DNA from 2 places in the Shewanella sp. VB17 genome. Region 2 is predicted to be linked to the other one. Evidence: predicted binding sites of a transcription regulator. Region 2 holds the regulator's gene; the other holds the start of a gene.
What was found. The regulator MetJ, encoded in region 2, represses methionine synthesis genes. The targets are predictions, from matches to a motif close to TAGACGTCTAGACGTCTA.
Positions count from the first base shown of each region.

Region 1: metH (methionine synthase) is a predicted target of MetJ. The motif match lies at 2,469-2,486, and genes of this name have one in related genera.

Region 1 is NZ_JABRVS010000001.1:1,658,908-1,664,451, reverse strand. Features, by position in the region: gene HQQ94_RS07095 (iron ABC transporter permease) at 1-690, opposite strand, end outside; gene HQQ94_RS07090 (ABC transporter ATP-binding protein) at 704-1,519, opposite strand; gene HQQ94_RS07085 (histidine phosphatase family protein) at 1,609-2,271, opposite strand; gene metH (methionine synthase) at 2,652-5,544, shown strand, end outside.
Region 2 is NZ_JABRVS010000001.1:855,482-861,025, reverse strand. Features, by position in the region: gene HQQ94_RS03670 (bifunctional aspartate kinase/homoserine dehydrogenase II) at 1-904, opposite strand, end outside; gene metB (cystathionine gamma-synthase) at 925-2,091, opposite strand; gene metJ (met regulon transcriptional regulator MetJ) at 2,333-2,653, shown strand; gene HQQ94_RS03655 (hypothetical protein) at 3,038-3,235, shown strand; gene HQQ94_RS03650 (SWIM zinc finger family protein) at 3,432-3,851, shown strand; gene HQQ94_RS03645 (DUF6435 family protein) at 3,934-4,113, shown strand; gene HQQ94_RS03640 (TonB-dependent receptor) at 4,261-5,544, shown strand, end outside.

The DNA of each region.
Region 1 (5,544 bases), 800 kb from region 2:
AGCAAAACTGCCTAAACTCCAAAACAACACAGACACCGCAGCTTGTGGACTCGAAAAATACAGCAGCAGACTGGTTAACGCACCAAACATAAACGAAATAGCCACACCAGAAAGTAACATACGTTCAATTTGACTATTCATGCTTCTACCACACAAGCTCAATACCATCAGTACCGACAAACCCGCACCAATAAATGCCCCTAATGGCAAGGTTAACCAATCAAGCTGTGCCAACAGCCCTGAGCTTGAAAACAGTCCTGAGCCTGAAAAAAGTCCTGAGCTTGAAAACAGTCCTGAGCCAGACAAAAGTTCTGAACTGGCCAGCAGCCCACTGGCACCAAACAGCGTCAACACCACCACAGCCCCAAAGGAGGCCCCTGATGAAATACCAAACAGATAAGGATCCGCCAGCGGGTTACGCGTCACGGTTTGCAATACACTACCAGCAATGGATAAACCTGCCCCAGCAATAAAAGCCAGTAACGTCCGTGGAAACCTAAGTTCAATAATGATCCGCTCAGCAATCGCTGACACCTCACCAATACCTAAGTGATGATGCAGTACCACCTTAACCACATCACTAAACGACAGATTAGCAGCACCAAAACTAACAGCAGACATGATAGAGACCACGCAAAGGATCAATAAAGCAGTGATCACCCAGCCATGATTGATATTCAGCTTGATCATGTTTGGCTCCTTATCATCCTATTTGCCCCTCAACATCGTAATCATAAAAATAACTAATTTGTGGATTTCCATGTTGAGGGTGAGCTGTAATCGAACAACACACACCAAATACATCTGCTATCTTCTGCTCAGTTAACACCTGAGGAGGTGCCCCGTGGGCAACACATATTCCGCCATCCAATAGCAATAGCTGATCACACATGGCACTGGCAAGATTAAGATCGTGTATCGAGGTGATGATAGAAATGTTAAGGCTACGCAGTAATGCTAAGATCTGTATTTGATAGTGAATATCAAGATGATTGGTCGGCTCATCTAAGATAAGTAATTTAGGTTGCTGGACGATAGCCCTAGCAATAAGTGCCCGCTGTTTTTCACCACCAGAAAGATGCTCATATGCTTGATTTTCTTTATGGCTCAAACCCACTTTAGCCAAAGCGTCAGTGACTCTTTCCTTGTCATTAACATTGGTGATATCAAAGGGCCCCTTATGCGGGGTTAACCCAATGGCCACCAGTTGGATAGTGGTCAAATCAAAATGATGAGGAGTGTCTTGCAGTACTACTGCAACTTGCTTAGCAAACTCTTTCGCCGAAAAAACCGAGATATCATCACCAAATAAGGTCATGTTGCCCACATTAGGCTTAATATAACGATATAAACAGCGTAATAGGCTAGATTTACCCGCACCATTTGGACCAATAATGCCTAACATTTCTCCCTGATTCAGCGAAAAATGGATATTGGATAAGATGTCACGCCCCTCAACGCGCCAACTTAAGCCTTCGACCTGTAAAACCTCGGCCTTAGATGATATTGCATCTGGCATGTTACGTTGTCCCGTGACTTCAAGAGGCACTATTATGTCGTTTTTAACTCCCAAGGCCAACTAGATCAAACGATTGTCTTTTATTGATCTTACAGCACATGAGCAACATCATCACTTACACCCCAATGTAATGTGGAAAAATGCACACCTTGAGCATCAGTACAAACGGTTATTTTCACTACACTTGCAGACGCGAGCGCAAGATGGGTATAAAAACCTACTGCACCAGTAACCCCAAGAGCACTGGATATTAAATGCCGGATCACCCCCGCATGGGTCAATACGAGTAAAGATTGCCCGCTATATTGACTCAATATATGTTCCCAGCTTTGATTTACTCTCGCCTCGAACGCTTGCATTGTCTCACCATTGGGAGGCGTAAATGCCCATGGGTTTTTCCTATACATGTCAAGCACACCTGAATGCTCTTCATACAGGCTCTCTAAAGTTTCGCCATCCCAATCACCAAAATCAATTTCCTTAAACCCCTCTTCCATTTTCAACGGGATCCCTTGTTCAAGGTACAGTTTTAAGGCAAATTCACTGCAACGTCGCAGAGGAGAACAAATCAGCTGATTGAACTGAATATCAATCCCTGTCATCGCCTTTTTCATCTGTTCGATACCAAGTTGACTCAAGGCTGTATCTGTCTGGCCCCGCAGTATCTCTCCACCGACACATTCGCCATTAAGCATCAAATAAAAAGTCGTGGTAACACCATTACTCCAATCATGAGTGTCATTATTTTCCATGTTATCTCCTCATCAGTGATCTTTCATCAGTTGGCTATTTGGTTTTCGTGTTAACTCATATGTTGTCACTCTCTACAAGCTAACACTGTTAAAAGTAAATTCAACTTGATGTTAATGTTTATTCAAACTTATTCTCCTCTTAAGGTCACTTGAGAATAAAATAGGTCACTCGACTATCGCATTGACTTGGTTTACTATAGCCGTCTATACGTATAAACATCCAAACAGAATGTTATTCCAAAAACACTCATGGTCGTGTCAATGACGTATTCGAACATACATAAATGACTGAATTATAATAATATAAAAAATCAGAAATGTAGAAATAATAAACATATGCTTAAGTTTGAGCAATTTAGCCGTTACAGCAGGTAGAATTTATGACCACAAACAGCCTCAATATTCCGAATAATATCAATGAGAAAGGTCAGCAACTCAGCGCTACATTGGCCAAAAAACTGAGCCAAGGGATCCTCATTTTGGATGGTGCTATGGGCACTATGATCCAAGACTGTAAATTCGAAGAACATGATTTTCGCGGCCAGCGATTCAAAGACTGGCCCAGCGATGTTAAAGGCAATAATGATCTGTTAGTGCTCACTCAACCTGATGCCATCAAGCAAATCCACACACAATACCTGCTTGCAGGTGCTGATATTATCGAAACCAACACCTTTAACGCCACCCGTATTGCCATGGCGGATTACGACATGCAAGACTTGTCGGCCGAAATCAATCTTGAAGGCGCACGTTTAGCCCGCGCCGCCTGTGATGAAGTCACCGCACAAACTGGCCGTGCTTGTTATGTTGCTGGTGTGCTTGGCCCGACCAACCGTACCTGCTCTATCAGCCCTGATGTGAATGATCCCGGTTACCGTAACGTCAGCTTCGATGAGCTCGTCGAGGCTTATGTCGAATCGATCACGGCACTGGTTCAAGGCGGTGCTGACATCATTATGGTAGAAACCATTTTTGACACCCTAAACGCCAAAGCGGCCCTATTTGCTATCGAAACGGCCTATGATCAGTTCGGTGGCCGCTTACCCATCATGATCTCAGGCACCATCACTGATGCATCGGGTCGTACCTTGACGGGCCAAACAACTGAAGCCTTTTATAACTCGCTACGTCACGTTAAGCCCCTATCTATCGGCCTTAACTGTGCCCTAGGGCCAAAAGAGCTGCGACCTTATGTCGAAGAGCTGTCTAAAATTTCAGAATGTTTCGTCTCAGCCCACCCCAATGCGGGTCTGCCCAATGAATTTGGTGGCTATGATGAAACGCCTAAGCAAATGGCTGATATTATTGGCGAGTGGGCCCAAGAAGGCTTTCTCAATATTATCGGTGGTTGTTGTGGTACCACGCCAGAGCATATTCGGGTGATCCGCGACGCCGTCATAAAGCACCCTGCTCGTCCACTGCCAAATATTCCGGTTGCTTGTCGTCTATCCGGGCTTGAACCGCTGACTATTGATGAAAACTCATTGTTTTTAAACGTGGGTGAGCGCACCAATGTGACTGGCTCGGCAAAATTTTTGCGTCTTATCAAAACCGGCGCATACGAAGAAGCCCTTAGTGTCGCCCGCGAACAAGTAGAAAGCGGCGCGCAAGTCATCGACATCAACATGGATGAAGGCATGTTAGATGGCGCAGAAATGATGCATAAATTCCTCAACCTTATTGCCTCTGAGCCGGATATCTCACGCGTACCAATCATGATCGACTCCTCTAAATGGGAGGTGATCGAAGCCGGACTTAAGTGTATTCAAGGTAAAGGCATCGTTAACTCGATTTCCTTAAAAGAAGGCGAAGAAAAGTTCATCGAACAAGCAAGGTTAGTCAAGCGCTATGGCGCTGCCGCCATTATCATGGCATTTGATGAACAAGGCCAAGCCGACACCAAAGCACGTAAAATTGAAATTTGTACCCGAGCCTATCGCGTGCTGGTTGATAAAGTCGGTTTTCCGCCAGAAGACATTATCTTTGACCCGAACATTTTTGCTATCGCCACTGGCATAGAAGAACACGACAACTATGCCGTCGACTTTATCGAAGCCACTGCCGAGATTAAGCGCACCTTGCCTCATGCCATGATCTCCGGCGGTGTGTCCAATGTATCCTTCTCATTCCGTGGTAATAATCCGGTGCGTGAGGCGATTCATGCGGTATTTCTCTACCACGCCATTCAAGCGGGAATGGACATGGGCATAGTCAACGCCGGACAACTGGCGATTTATGACGATATCGACCCTGAATTAAAAGCAAGGGTTGAGGCCATCGTCCAAAACCTGCCTTGTACTGCACTCGATGCTAACGGTGAACCAAGCAACAACACTGAACTCTTATTAGAAGTCGCTGAAAAGTTTCGCGGTGACGGCAGCCAAGTCGCAAAAAAAGAGGATCTTCAATGGCGCACTAAATCAGTTAATGAGCGCTTAGCTCACGCTTTAGTGAAAGGCATTACCGACTATATCGATGAAGATACTGAAGAAGCACGCGCGGCGGCGACTCGTCCACTGGATGTGATTGAAGGTCCGTTAATGGACGGGATGAATATCGTTGGCGATCTGTTTGGTTCTGGTAAAATGTTCTTGCCACAAGTGGTAAAATCGGCCCGCGTGATGAAAAAAGCCGTGGCGTATCTCAACCCTTATATCGAACTCGAAAAGACGCCAGGTCAGTCCAACGGTAAAATTTTAATGGTCACTGTTAAAGGTGATGTACACGATATCGGCAAGAACATTGTCGGTGTGGTATTGGCCTGTAACGGTTATGAAGTGATCGATTTAGGCGTCATGGTGCCGGTTGAGAAAATTATTGATGTGGCCGTGGCTGAAAATGTCGACATCATCGGCATGTCAGGCCTTATCACTCCGAGCCTCGATGAGATGGTACATAACGTCAAGTCCTTCCATAAAGCTGGACTAACAATCCCTTCGATTATCGGCGGCGCAACTTGCTCTAAAATCCATACTGCAGTCAAAATAGCCCCTCATGCACCAACCGGAGCTATCTATATTGCCGATGCCTCACGCGCCGTGCCTATGGTGTCAAAACTGATTAACAACGAGACACGTCAGGCGACCATTGACGCTGCTTATGAAGAATATGACATCATGCGCGAAAAGCGTCTGTCACAAGCTAAACGTAAACAAATCACCTCCATTGAAGCTGCGCGTGACAACCGCTGTCAGCATGATTGGGACACGTATGCCCCGTTCGTGCCTAATGTGCTCGGCCGTCAGGTATTTGATGACTACCCGCTGGAAGACT
Region 2 (5,544 bases):
CCACTGGTGCGCTGGCTGAAGAACTCTTGGGAGCGATGAGGGTAAAATCAGTATGCGATGCATAGCTCGAACGTACCGCTAAGCTCACATTGGTATTAAATAAGGGTTGTAACGACCGATTGTGTAGCACTGGAGAGCCTAAATGTGCGAGACGATTAGCTTCGTCTAAAGAGAGGCTTTTAAGTAACTTTGCATCGTTAATCTTATTAGGATCAGCATTAAACACGCCTTCAACATCAGTCCAAATCGTCACACGGTCAATATCGGCAAGACTGGCGATTAAAGTGGCACTATAATCAGAGCCATTTCGTCCAAGTAATAAAGTTTCGCCTTGACGATTTGCACAAATAAACCCTGTGATAATAAGTCTTTCATTAGGACTATTTTCAATACGTTGCTGTACCCGGCTCCGTGATTCGTCGAGTCTAATTTGAGGGATGGCACCCTCATCAGCAATTAGTAAGCTTCTGGCATCGACATCATTCGCCGCCACACCAGACTCTCTCAATAACGCAGCTAATAGACGAGCAGACCAACGCTCGCCAAAACTGACGACCTCACTACGCTTATATTCATTGATGTCATCAAGAGAAAACAGACTAATCAACTGATACTTATCAATCGATAAACGCTCACGCAAGCTTCTTGCTTGCTCATTGGATAGCAGCTGCTCAATCAAATTTTGCTGAAAACTAATCAACACTTGTAATTTTTCTTGCCACAGCTGCGACGAGTCTTTTAACGCAAGTAATTCATAAAGAAAATTAGTACTCTTACCTGCGGCTGAGACAACCACAAGATCGTCACTATTACCGTGAGTCAGAAGAATATGAACCACGCGGCGATAACAGTCTGCATCCGCTAAGCTAGAACCGCCAAATTTATGTAAATGACCACGCGCCATCTCTAACTCCTATAAACTAATTAACAATTAGCTGAAGATGCAGCAGCAAGTCCAGCTTTAATGTCAGCCACTAAATCATCAGCGTCTTCAATACCAACAGAAAGGCGAATAAGCGTATCTTTAACTCCAGCTTCTGCTCGCGCCTCAGGGTCCATTGCTCTGTGGGTCATGGTCGCAGGCACCGCCACTAAACTTTCGACACCACCTAAACTTTCTGCAACTGAAAACACAGATAGTTTTGCTAAAAAGGCCACTAATTCGCTTTCACCGCCTTTTAGCTCAAAACTCAGCATTGCACCAAAACCTTGCTGTTGTTTCGCGGCGATTTCATGACCTGGATGATCTTTTAAACCAGGATAATATACCTTATCTACTGCATTGCTATTAATAAGTACATCTAACACTTTTTGCGCATTAGCTTGATGCTCTCTGATGCGGATAGGCAGAGTACGTATTCCCCGTAACGTAAGATAACTGTCAAACGCCGATCCCGTCAGTCCTAATGTATTTGACCACCAATGCAATAACTCTCCTAACTGCGGATCTTTAGCAACCACAGCGCCACCAACAACATCACTATGGCCATTAATGTATTTAGTGGTCGAATGAACAACGATATCAGCGCCGAGCAAAAGTGGTTGCTGTAAAATAGGTGACAAAAAGGTATTATCGACCGCTACCAGAGCTTCGACAGCATGACTTGCTGTCGCAATCGCTTCAATATCGACAACTCTAAGCAAAGGATTCGATGGCGTTTCCAGCCACACAATTTTAGGTTTAAGTGCTATCGCATCGCTGAAGGCCTGACTATCGGCTTGATCAATGACCTTTAGCTTAAATTGGCCTTTTTTAGCCAAATTAGTAAACAATCGATAACTACCACCATAACAATCATGGGGAACAAGTAAAAGATCGTCAGGGCCTAACAAACTAGTCACTAACGTAATGGCGGCCATACCTGTACAGGTCACCACACCGGTAGCCCCTCTTTCTAAACCAGCAATGGCATCGCCCAAAATCGAACGTGTTGGATTGCCTGAGCGACTATAATCAAATTCTCTTGGATTTTGGTGTCCATCAAAAGCGTAATTGGTGGAAAGATAAATAGGCGGGACTACTGCACCATGTTGAGTATCGGACTCAATCCCTTGGCGTACTGCGATGGTGGCTAATTTACGTTCTGTCATCTATGACTCCTAAGCGAATTACTGAGCATCATACTTTATATCCAACACAACAAATAGATGTCTGGACGTCTAAAATACCTAAGTGTGTCACCCTAGTCAATCCTATAACAGACATCTAGGCATCTAAACATCCAAATATGGCAGGATCTATTTGCATTTAATGGAAATAAGAGGCAATAATTTGACTGTACAAATTAAAGGGTTAAAATCTGCCCCGAATTTTGAATTTACAGGTGAGTCAATGACTAAGTGGAATGGCGATTACATCAGCCCCTATGCTGAACACGGCAAGAAGAATGAACAAGTAAAAAAAATTACTGTGTCCATTCCCTTAAAAGTACTTAAGGTATTAACCGACGAACGTACACGCCGTCAGGTAAAAAACCTACGTCACGCCACGAATAGTGAACTGCTTTGCGAAGCTTTTTTACATGCCTATACAGGTCAGCCCCTGCCGAATGATGAAGACCTGTCAAAAGATAAACCTGACAGCATTCCAGCAGAAGTAAAACGCTTAATGAATGAAATGGGCATCGAGTGGGAAGATGAAGATGAGGAATAGCTAACCAACCAATCAATGTCAGGGATCCTATTGCGATCCCCATTTATTATTAACTCTGTTCAAAAGCGATACCTGCTTTGTACTATCACACAGACCGTATTATCACCACCAACGATTGTGGTTACATCCAGATGGTCCCCTTCAAAATGCAAATCCGATGCATAAAGAATATATATCAGCAGTAGACTATCTGAGTCCGTATGAATATTTAATACCAATGGTATTAAATATAAGCGTGTGTTGTTTATTGCTGAGATCTAGCATAAACATAGGACCAGCTCACTATACAATATGAAATAAATGTTTAACATTTAATCACTAACTGCTAAATTAAGAGAGTGATAAATAGGTAGGGATCACATAAACTTACTTAATGAGGAATTTATGCACCTTATAATGAAAACTCAGTTCGACAACCTTCGCCTCAACGATGATCATGAATATTCCACCAACGACAGAGGGGGTAAAAAAGTCATTAAGATTTTTAAAGATGGTCATTTGATCGCAAAAAAAATTTCGATAAAAAACTCAGTTCAATACTTCGGCATAGTAGGAGTCGAAGACTTGCTCACTGCAGAGTAACCTCCAATGACAACGTGGCCGCGCCTACCATACTGACAGTCGAGTACTCCAGTTTGATATTATCGACAACCAGATAGAAGCCACAATACGAGGTAACATCAATCCTTACTTCGAGGTAACAAAAGAACCAAGGTATAAAGTTTCACTCACTTTTAACCCCATATCAGACAAACAATGGCAAAGTATTATCAGCACCTTGAGCAATAACCCCGGCTGGTTATCTAAATTAATGCTCAATGAAATGCCAAGTAATATTGAAGAGGCGTTTGGAAACACACATTTTTTACCTAAAACTTACCAGGATATAAAAGCCCATTGTGATTGTCCTGATGATGCTACCCCATGTAAACATATCGCTGGCGTCTATTTTCGAACAGCCAACATTCTAGACAGTAACCCTATGTTACTATTCCAATTTAGAGGCCTTACACCAACAGAATTACATGACAGATTGGGAATTATCCACAATAGATCAAGACACAATCGATATTCAGGCTTCATTGATCAAAAACAAGGTGACTACCCCGAATTTTGGGCACGCTCAAATTCATTTATTGGTGCCATGGAAGATATTTATTCCACGATTAAAAAACAGAATAAACATTCACTAAAATAACTCTTGTAAAACTAAAAAAATATGAACCAAAACCAATTGATAACCGTATAGACTTAAACAGCCCACTGAATATTATTCGCATATGTTTTCATTATTTAAAAATGACCCGATTAAAAAGTTAGAAAAACTGTACGCTGCTAAACTTGAACAAGCTATGCATGCACAAAGAAATGGTGATATAAAATCATATTCAATGATCACTGCAGAAGCTGAAAAAATCGAAATTCAAATAATTGCATTAGAACAATCAACAACAAAATGAGACAGTAATCGGCCAAAAAATACAACAAGAACACACAGACCCACTGCGACAAGGTGTCGCAGTTACTGCATTTATTTTGTCAGTCCCTCTTCGCGCTGTCATTATTGCAACACCTGTATAAATAGATGACAACATAGCCATAAAATCATGATGAAGTTACCAACCTCTCTTGTTTCACTCTCTCTTGCTTCAACCCTTATCTCCGTCACTCCTTCGTATGCCGATGACAATGATATCGAAATCATTGAAATCACCGGCCAGCACCAAGGAATATCGAGTGCAGTAAGTCCTGAATCAAGTGTTCCCAAAACTGACATCAGTGGCTTACTGGAAAACCTACCTGGCGCTGCCGTCAACAGTAATGGTCCCGTCACTGGCATAGCACAATACCGTGGCCTATTTGGCGATCGCGTTAACACTCAAGTTAATGGGGTATCCCTGCCAGGAGCAGGCCCTAATGCAATGGACACCCCACTAAGCTACGCCAGTTTAATTAATTCAGAAAGCCTTGAGATGACGCGAGGTATAGCACCGGTATCATCAGGAGTAGACACTTTAGGCGGCAGTATTAAGGTCGTAGAATCTCAAGCTAACTTCGACGAGACCAGTGGCAAAGTCGCTGGTCAATACCAAGATAATGGTCAGCGCAGTCACCTAGGCGCTAAAGCTAACGTGGGAGGGCAAGATCATGCTTTACTCGTCTATACTGACATCTTAAAAGGTCAGGACAATATCACCACTGGTGGCAATAAAGAAATCAAACCAACCACCTATGACAAAACCATGGTGGGTGGGCAGTACCGTGTCAATTTAAGTCATTCAGACTCAATTGATGAATCAATTGCAATAGGTTACCAGCACTTAGAGACCACCGCAGCAGGTACGCCAGCTTTACCTATGGATATTGATTTTATTCGCACCGATCGCATTAAAGTAGAAGGTGAACATGAAATTAATCATTGGGATCTTAACTGGCATTTAGCCTATAGCGATGCCAAACATGGCATGGATAATTTCAGTGAACGCATGAAGATGCCAACCATGAACGCCCGCTATAATAGTGCCGATAGCACAGGATTCGATGGTGAAATATCCTTCGGTAAAGAAGCTTGGTTATTCGGGTTAAATACCCAACTGAGTGAACATAATTCGGTGATATCGGATCCCACTAATGCCATGTTTAATGTCGATAATTTTAATGGCGTTAAAGACAATACTTATAGCGCTTTCGCTCAATGGCAACAAGATATCGGCCAGTGGAATTGGCAACTAGGTGCACGCGTTAAACATTATCAAACCGATGCAGATGAAGTTGAACATTCTATGGCAGGCAGCATGCCTGCGATTAAAACCTTGATGGACAGATACAATGATGCTGACCGATCTCAGTCACAAACGGGGTTAGATCTGGTGATAAATGGTCGCTATCAG